3 regions of the Insulibacter thermoxylanivorax genome follow, and region 1 is predicted to be linked to each of the others. Evidence: predicted binding sites of a transcription regulator. Region 1 holds the regulator's gene; each other region holds the start of a gene.
The links. The regulator Rex, encoded in region 1, represses fermentation and respiration genes when NADH is low (regulators of the CRP and FNR family bind a similar motif). The targets are predictions, from matches to a motif close to TTGTGAAATATTTCACAA.

Region 1 (3,246 bases):
ATGGTACGGCGCCTGCTCTCTTCCCGCCATTCTTCCAATCTGCTTCTAGCCATTTAACCGTTCAAAGCATCTTGCCGCTTCCCAGCGGATCTGCTCTTCGTCCAGAGTCGTTAGTGCTCGATTCTTTAACAGCTGTCTGCCATCAACCCATACATCGGTAACATCATGTTGGGAAGCGGAATACACGATATGCGAAACCAGATCCGTATGCGGGATCATATGCGGTTGATCGATGTCAATGGCGATGATATCCGCTTTGCAACCGGGTTTTAAGAGTCCCACCTCATCAAGCCAGATCGACTCAGCGCCTGCGATCGTACCCATGCGAAGCGCCGTTAACGCCGGCACTACGGTCGGATCATACGTAACCCCTTTGTGCAGCAGTGCGGCCAACCGAATCTCCTCAAACATGTCCAAATTGTTGTTGCTGGCCGAGCTGTCAGTGCCCAAGGAGACTTTCACCCCGGCACGCAGCAGTTCCGGGACACGGGCGATGCCGCTTGCCAGCTTTAAATTGCTGCCAGGATTGTGGGAGACTCGCACATCATATTCAGCCAAGATGCTGATCTCCTCATCCGTCAGGTGGACGGCGTGAGCCAGCAGACAAGGCCTGTCGAACACACCGAGCTTCAGCAGATGCTCGACGGGTCTTGCGCCGTAATCCTTCACATTCTGTTCCACTTCCTTGATCGTCTCTGACATATGCGTATGGATGGGCAGATTCAGATCGCGGGAAGCCTCGACGAATTGTTCAATATAATCCGGCGGGCATGTATAAGGGGCATGCGGCGACAGCATCGTCGTGATCCGGCCATCGGCTTTGCCGTGCCATTCCTTTGCGAAGTTAACGGCATGCTGCAGCTTCGCCTGCTGCTCCTCCTTCGAGCACAGACCGATAACGCCCCGCGTCAAGACGGCGCGCATGCCCGACTCTTCCACAGCAGCGGCGATCACCTCCGTATGATCGTACATATCAACGAAGGTCGTCGTTCCGCCCTTGATCATCTCGACGATGGAGAGCAGCGAACCATAACGCACATCCTGTTCCGTGTACTTCGCTTCCATCGGCCACATATGATCTTCAAGCCATACTTGCAATGCCAGATCATCAGCATAGCCTCTTAGGAGAGACATCGGCGTGTGACCGTGGGTATTGACCAGGCCGGGCATGAACAGTTTCCCTTTGCCGCTGATCGTCTCATCCGCCTGCCAATCTTCCGGCGCCTGCCCGCCGACTTGAATGATCCGGTCATCCTCGATCAGCAGATCACCGGAGGCATACAAGTTCTGTTCATCCATCGTTAGATACAGCCCATCTTTGATCCTTATACGCAAAGCTCCCTACCTCCTGACTATTCTTCCTCTTACAAGTAATCCCAGAACTCACTCCAGATAATATGCCAAGCTTAACAGATCTGCTGTAAAATCTGCATAATGCACCCGGATGTGCTCGGGCACTTTAATGATCGTCGGCGCAAAGTTCAGGATCCCCTCAATGCCTGCCTCAACCAATTGATCAGCGACGTTCTGCGCCTCCGATGCAGGCACGGTGATGATCCCTACCCGGATGTTCTCGGCTCTAATCTTCTCATGCATCTGACTGAGCGGCAGTACAGTCAGATGATTAATCGTCTGGCCGATTTTGTCTGGATGATTATCGAAGACCGCTTGGATCTTCATATTGTCCTTCTGATACATATTGTAGTTGCAGAGGGCAACCCCCAGATTACCCGCCCCGATCAGCGCCACATTGATCGTCTGATCAAGCTTTAAGATCTGCCGGATCTTCTCGATCAAATAACTGACATCATAACCTATCCCCTTCTTGCCGAACTCTCCGAAGTACGCTAGATCCTTGCGGATCTGAGCCGGATTGAGATCAAGCCGATTGCCCAGTTCCTGAGATGACACCGTTTGAACATTTCTCATGCTCAGCTCATTCAGATAGCGAAGGTAGATCGGCAAACGACGCACGACGGTTTCGGATATTTTGAGCGAAGACTTCATACTACCCCTTCCCTTCATCGTCAAGTATATGAAGACTGCAGCCACTCTCGAATACGTGCGGCCATGTCAGCAGCAGCGGATTGCTCCATACGCGGTTTAGGCAGCGATCGCAAGAAATATTTGCCATACTGCGTATCGATCACTCGAGTATCATACACGACAACGATTCCTCTGTCATTAACCGTGCGCACAAGCCTGCCGAAGCCTTGCTTGAACTGGATAACCGCCTGCGGTACGGAATATTTCATGAATGGATTCATGTTGCGGCTCTTCATATATTCGCTCTTCGCTTCCACATAAGGGTGATTCGGCGGCTGGAAAGGCAGTCTGACGATCGCCAGAACGCTTAACGCATCACCCGGGATATCCACCCCTTCCCAGAAGCTGGAGGTGCCAAGCAGCACGCATTTGGGCGTTTCTTGGAACATGCGAATCAGCTTGCTGCGGTTTGTGCTCTCGATTCCCTGTCCAAGCACCTGCATATGGTGCTGGGTCAGGCGGTTCTTGAGCTCACCGTGCACTTGCCGCAGCATCTTGTACGAGGTGAAGAGCACCATCATCCTGCCTTCGCTGACCAGCGAGATCTCAGCCAGCGAACGAACCAGCATCTCGAGGAAGCGATTGTCGGCGTGTGAACCGCGTATGCTTGGAAAATCCCGCGGGATCAAGACAAGTGCCTGTTCATCATAACGGAACGGCGAAGGGAGCTGGACCGTCTTCACCTGTCCTTCGTCATGGGCTTCCTTAAGTCCTAGCTGTTCAACCACATAATCAAAGGTTTGATTAACGGACAAGGTGGCAGAGGTCAGCACGACGCTCTCCTTCTGATCGAATAACTGGTCCTTGAGCAGCTCACTCACATCGATCGGCACGCTCATGAACGACAGCGAGCGATGCTTGTAGAAGGCATTCGCCTCAATCCAGTAAACATAATTAGGATCATCAAGCTGGATCAAGAAGCGCAGGTGGTCTCGGATTTTCACAAGGTTCACGATATTGCCGCTGAGGTCCGTGACCGCACTCTGCAGATTGTAACTGCTCTCAGCTTCCTTCATCCCCGCTGCTACCTTCTCCAGCTTGCGGCAGATGTCCGTTAATTTCATATAGATATTGTCCTCTATATTTACGCAATCATCCCAGTTTCCAGGAAGCTGCTCTTTCTTCAAGCGCAAGACCATGCTGTTGTCCCCTTGGGAAGTGCCGGCGGTTCTCTCCGCAGCTTCGTAGAGAATTCCGGAC
Region 2 (3,246 bases), on a different contig from region 1:
TGAAGCGTTCCCCATGGATATTGCGCAGCCAGGCTCCTTCTCCGCGCACCGCTTCTGAGATCAGGAACCGGGGCGCGTCCGGCAGGCTGAGCGCTGTTGGGTGGAATTGGACGAACTCCATATCCCGTACATATGCACCTGCCCGGTATGCGATGGCGATCCCGTCCCCCGTCGCTGCTTCGGGATTGGTCGTACAGCGGTACAACTGACCCGCTCCGCCCGTGCAAAGGACCGTTGCCTTGCCGGCAGCGAGCACCTGCGAACCATCCGGCCTAAGCACAAGCGCGCCGAGGCAGACTTCCTCATGGGTGATCAGATCAATGACATAATGATCCTCCCATACGGTGATATGGGGATCGCCTTTAACTTGCTCCGACAAGGCGCGGATGATCTCGCTGCCCGTCGCGTCGCCTTTCGCATGCAGGATGCGCCGCCGGCTGTGTGCGCCTTCCATCGTCAGCGCGATGCTGCCATCCTGCTTCGTATCGAAATTTGTACCTAGACGCATCAGATCTTGCACGCACGCCGGCCCCTCATGAACAAGCACTTCGACGGCCTTAGGATCACACAGTCCGGCCCCGGCAAGCAGCGTGTCCTGCAGATGGTATTCGGGTGCGTCATCATCGGAGAACACCGCCGCGATGCCGCCCTGTGCATACCTCGTATTGCTGTCGAGCAGAGAGTGCTTCGCGATGATCAAGACCTTGTGATGCGTTGAACTTAAGCACAGCGCTGTATACAAACCTGCGATGCCGCCGCCGGCGATGATCACATCGAAATCTTGCCGGGGCAGTTCATCGAGGCTGAAGCTGCTAAGATACCGAGGTACTGTCATGCTATGCGCCACCTTTATCCATTTTGGACCTGCTTGATGCATTATTGGACTTGCAGCATGCGTTCCAATGCCTGTCTGGCTTTGTCCGCAATGACCGGCGGAACGTAAATCTGCGGCTGCATCGTCTCGAGCGCACGCACGACTTTCTTCAGATTGTTCACTTTCATATTCGGACATACAAGGTACTTCGATGCGAAATAGAACTTCTTATGCGGGCTGTCTTTACGCAGCTGATACCCCGTGCCGTCCTCGGTGCCGATGATGAATTCATCACAGTCAGTTTCACGACAATATTTTAAGATAGCCGTAGTACTGCCCACAAAGTCCGCAGCCGCCGCTACCTCCGGCCGGCACTCAGGATGCGCGACAAACTGGGCGTTGGGATACTTGGCCTTCATCTCCTCGACATCCTTCAGGGTCAAGAGATCATGCGTGTTGCAGTAACCTTCCCAGAGGATCATCTTCTTGTCGGTAAACTGCTGCACATAGCGGCCGAGGTTCTTATCCGGAGCGAAGATGATCTCATCCGCATCCAGGGAATTCACGACCTTCACCGCATTCGATGAAGTGCAGCAGATATCCGTCACGGCTTTCACTTCAGCTGAAGAGTTGATATAGGTCACGACCTTCGCCTTCGGATGCTTGCGTTTCAGATCCAACAGCCCTTCAGCATTCACCATATCGGCCATCGGGCATCCGGCGCGTTCGTCGGGGATGAGCACCGTCTTATCCGGCGCTAAGATCTTCGCACTCTCTCCCATGAAATGAACGCCGCAGAATACGATCACATCCGCATCCGTCTGAGCCGCTTTCTGCGCAAGCAGGAAGGAATCCCCGCGAAAGTCCGCCACCTCTTGAATTTCATCACGTTGATAATAGTGGGCCAGGATAATCGCGTTTCTCTCTTTCTTGAGCTGCATCAGCCGTTCTTTGAGTTCGCGATTCTGTTCCTCTTTGCGTTGCTTAGCTAATTGATCCATCGTCATCGCCATCGGTTTCGCCCCCTCCTATTCGTGAAAAAATGTACATAGTTATATATATAATGCCAGCTGGAAGCTAGTTAACACCTAATTTACACAACGCCCCATACGGTGTCAACGTGCAAGAAATGAAAGACATAAAAATAACACACCGCTAACCAAGGACTGCCTTGTGCTAACAGTGTGTTCAGGAGTGCTCTCTATTGCTCTTGACTTATTCTTTATTGTTATGGTCAGGGTTACCTTCGCCGCTGCTGTCTTGTGCAGATTCCTTATCCCGGTCCGCTTCATCAGCAGGGGCGTTGTCCTTTTTGACCCGGTCAAAGTCCAGCTTATTGGCTTCATTGCCGCTGCTTTGCTGTTGGATGTTCACTTTCACGTCGCTGGAATCCGCGGCTTCCTTCGCCGTGTCTTCCTGCCCATCATCTCCGAATCCGAGAGGGTCCTTGCTCAGCTTGCCCGTCTCCAGAAGTTCGGTGATCTGCTCTCGATCAAGCGTTTCGTATTTGAGCAGCGCATCGGCCAGAAGATGCACTTTATCCGCGTGCTCCTGCAGGATCTGCTTTGCGCGTTCATAGCATTCGCGGATCATCGACTGCATCTCTTGGTCGATCTCGTAGGCGATGGCATCGCTGTAGTTCTGCTCATGAGCGAGATCGCGGCCCAAGAATACATGACCTTGGTTGTTGCCGAATTGGAGCGGCCCCAGCTTGTCGCTCATACCGTATTCGGTAATCATCGAACGGACGATCTGTGTCGCTTTGCGGAAGTCATCATAGGCACCGGTGCCGATCTCGCCGATGAACAATTCCTCAGCTACACGTCCGCCCAAGAGCCCAACAACCCGGTCGAGCAGTTCGGACTTGGTCTGCAGCAGACGGTCTTCGCCCTCTTTGGGGATCATCATCGCGTAGCCGCCGGCACGACCTCTTGGGACGATCGTCACCTTATGGATGACATCGGCATGGCGTACATAATAACCGATGATCGCGTGCCCTGCTTCGTGATAAGCGATCGTGCGCTTCTCGCGCTCGCTGATCACGCGGCTCTTCTTCTGTGTACCAACCACGACGCGGTCGAAGGCTTCGTCCAATTCCGCCATGGAGATCTCCTTGCGGTTGCGGCGGGCTGCGATGAGCGCCGCTTCGTTCAGCAGGTTCTCCAGATCGGCTCCTGTAAATCCCGTCGTATACCGTGCCAGGACATCCAGTTTCACGTCCTTAGCCAGCGGTTTGTTGCGTGCATGGACTCTAAGCACCGCTTCACGTCCCTTAAGATCCGGACGATCCACTGTGATCTGCCTGTCGAATCTGCCCGGACGAAGAAGCGCCGGGTCCAAGATATCCGGGCGGTTCGTAGCAGCGATGATGATGATGCCTTCGTTCGCTCCGAATCCGTCCATCTCGACAAGCAGCTGGTTCAAGGTCTGCT
Region 3 (3,246 bases), on a different contig from region 1:
ACGCTCTGCAGTTCAATCATGAATACCTCAACTCCTCAAAAGCCGGGATGCGCTCCAGCCGCTGGATGAGATAGCGGGCGGCCAAGCCCACGAAGATGCCCGTCACGATGCCTGCGGCCATCAGGAACGGCAGATAGTAGAAAATCTTCGCCGTCCCTAAGACGATCGTAGCAGCTCCCAGCTGTCCGATATTATGGGTGACTCCGCCGACCAGGCTGATGCCGATCATGCTGAAGCGGCCGCTGCCAATCCGCAGCAATCCGTACATGAACAGGAAGCTGAGCAGGGAGCCGGCGATGCTGAACAAGAAGCTCGAGAACGTACCCAGGATCAGCGCCGTTAATACCGTCTTCAGCGCGATGAGAGTCAATGCATCACGTGCCCGCAGAAAGTACAAACACGTCAGCACCATGATGTTGCCAAGACCCAGCTTCGCGCCGGGAACGGCCAGCTGGAGCGGGATCATCGCTTCGATCAGGCCCAATACAATGGTGATCGCTGCGAAGATGGCGATGATGACGACTCTTCGCAGATCATAATACCCGCGGCTGCCTATGCCCGCTTGATAGCGGTCGGACACCCGATCCTGCGGTTCAGGATACGACAGCATCAACATCCGCCTCCTCTCCATGCTCACCGATGATCTCTACAAGGACGCGGTTGGGCAGACAGACGATGGTATCTCCGATGCGGTCTTTGAACCCCATCAGCACGCAGAGGTCATCGCGGCAGTCCCCCTCGATCATCCTCACTCCCCCGTCTTTGACTTGCAGCAGATTATAACCGTGATTCGTTCGGATCTCGATCGTCTGTTCCTCATCTAAACGAACCGTGCGATAATGATTTCTATCGACGGTGATTCTGGCATATTTGACACCGTCATAGGAATCCGACGCGGCTCGCTGCTGAAACATCATCCAAGAGGTGATGCCTAAAGTGATCAATACGATTGCGATTAACCATATATCGCCGCGCTTCATGTGCTGTTCCTCTCCTCTCCCTGTTTCTTACTTGACTTTAAGTGTAATTTTTCTCATATTGATATTTGTCATATTAACATTTGTCACACTTAGAGTATGTGAAAAATATCACATTTGTATAAAGTGATTTTTGTTACGATCACACTATAGACGAGATAACGAGGAGAGATCACCATGCTGACTAAGAAAATGAAGGATTTTATAGCGAGCAAACCAGCGATGAAAATCATGATCTGCCTGCTCGGATTCGCTCTGCTGCTGGGCTGTTCAGATGATGGTACCAGTCCGGCCAATCAGATTCAATCGCAAACCTATTTTATATTTGACACTATTGTGACAGTTCGCATCTACGACGAGAAGGCAGGAGACCAGCACTTCGCAGCGATCGAAGACATCCTGGAAGACATCGATGCGAAGATGAACCGCAATCTGGCATCGAGTGAGATCGCAAAGGTCAATGCGATGTCCGGCAAGGAGCCCGTGCAGGTATCGCCGGAAACCTTGGAGGTCGTGAAGACCGCGGCCGCGTTTGCTGAATTATCTTCAGGGCGTTTCGATCCGACGATCGGCCCGCTGGTCGACCTATGGGGCATCGGCGGGGATTCACCGAAAATTCCAAGTGAGGCGGAGCTGCAGGAGGCGATGGCTTTGGTCGATTACCGTGAGATGGAAATCGATGAGGAGGCCGGCACGATCTACTTGAAGCAGCAAGGCATGTCCCTCGACCTGGGCGGAATCGCTAAGGGATATGCCGCCGACCGCATCTCTGCTTACTTGTCCGAAGCAGGTTTCGAAAGTGCGATCATCGACCTCGGGGGGAACATTCTCGCCAAGGGGATCAAACCGAACGGCAGTCTATGGACGATCGGCGTGCAAGATCCGGACGAGACGCGGGGCACAACCGTCGCCACGATCCGTGTAGAAGATAAGACGGTGGTCAGTTCCGGCGTCTATGAGCGCTATTTCATCCAAGACGGCGTGCGCTATCACCATATCTTCGATACGCAGACCGGTTACCCCGTGGACAATGAACTCCTCAGCGTCACCATCGTCACCGATCGCTCGATGGATGCCGACGCGCTGTCGACGGCGGTATTTGCCCTTGGTTTGGAGCAAGGTTTGGAGTTCGTTGCAACGCTGGATGAGGTCGAAGCGATCTTCGTCACCGAAGACAAGAAAGTATACCCATCTGAAGGCCTTAAGGGCAAGCTGGAGATGACCAGCGAGGAGTATACGCTGATCGAGTAACCCCAGGTAATGGTGATGGGTCGCTGGGTTATGGATGCCGCATTGTTTACCCGCGTTCAGGACGGCTCATATGCGGATCTAGCTCATGATCTGGGGTTCTCAATGTTCGGAGCGCCTAACGGGACGCCTAAAACGAGACGCCTAAACCGGGACGCCTAACGGAACGTGGGTACGTTATTTCTTCATTTTAGGCGGTTTTACAAAAGTAACGGAACTACAATCCGTTATTCCCCCTTTTTCTATGGTTCTCATGTTGAAAAGGGACGAATAAGGTACTGTAGTTCCGTTAACTTGTATTTAATATGTTTTTTCGCACAATAGCGCACCATAGTTCCGTTACTGCACGCACCGTACCGGACCCGCACAACATCAAACGCACCCGTTTCCACTTCTAGCATGCTGAGTCAACAAAATCTGTCGTTTCACGCCCTGTCTCCGCTTCCGAGCATGCTGAGCCGACATTTTCTGTCGTCTCACTCAACGGCTCGCTTCTAAGCATGTTGAGCCGACAATTTCTATCGTCTCACTCAACGTCTCTTCTCCCGTGCACACTGAGTCAACATTATCTGTCGTCTCACTCAACATCTCGCTTCCGAGCATGTTGAGCCGACATTTTCTATCGTTTCACTCAACGTCTCTTCTCCCGTGCACACTGAGTCAACATTATCTGTCGTCTCACTCAACATCTCGCTTCCGAGCATGCTGAGCCGACATTTATTATCGTCTCACTCAACATCTCGCTTCCGAGCATGCTGAACCGACATTTTCTATCGTCTCACTCAATGTCTCACCTGCCGTCACACTGACTCGTATCACTAGACTCGCATGCACCTGACTCATGCGCACTCGGCTGCCCGCCGCTCACCGATGCTTCTATGCATTCTATGCATTTCTGTGCATTCCTCTTAGCATTACAGTTTCACCGGGATCGGTTTGCCAATCGAGATGCTGTCAGCGGTCACTTCCGCATCATAAGCGAGCAGCTGCACGCCTGAACGGGCTGCTAAGGCTAAGGCCT

Region 2: a site for Rex is predicted at 1,847-1,864, ahead of nadA (quinolinate synthase NadA). Genes of this name have one in related genera too.
Region 3: a site for Rex is predicted at 1,077-1,094, ahead of PRECH8_RS01365 (FAD:protein FMN transferase). Genes of this name have one in related genera too.

What each region holds. Positions count from the first base shown of each region.
Region 1 covers NZ_BMAQ01000001.1:215,784-219,029, reverse strand. The annotation lists gene PRECH8_RS01100 (cell wall elongation regulator TseB-like domain-containing protein) at 1-53, opposite strand, end outside; gene PRECH8_RS01095 (amidohydrolase) at 46-1,299, opposite strand; gene PRECH8_RS01090 (redox-sensing transcriptional repressor Rex) at 1,384-2,007, opposite strand; gene dinG (ATP-dependent DNA helicase DinG) at 2,028-3,246, opposite strand, start outside.
Region 2 covers NZ_BMAQ01000019.1:41,637-44,882, reverse strand. The annotation lists gene nadB (L-aspartate oxidase) at 1-835, opposite strand, end outside; gene nadA (quinolinate synthase NadA) at 877-1,815, opposite strand; gene ftsH (ATP-dependent zinc metalloprotease FtsH) at 2,030-3,246, opposite strand, start outside.
Region 3 covers NZ_BMAQ01000002.1:34,480-37,725, reverse strand. The annotation lists gene PRECH8_RS01380 (ATP-binding cassette domain-containing protein) at 1-20, opposite strand, end outside; gene PRECH8_RS01375 (Gx transporter family protein) at 17-607, opposite strand; gene PRECH8_RS01370 (NusG domain II-containing protein) at 594-980, opposite strand; gene PRECH8_RS01365 (FAD:protein FMN transferase) at 1,155-2,228, shown strand; gene sfsA (DNA/RNA nuclease SfsA) at 3,140-3,246, opposite strand, start outside.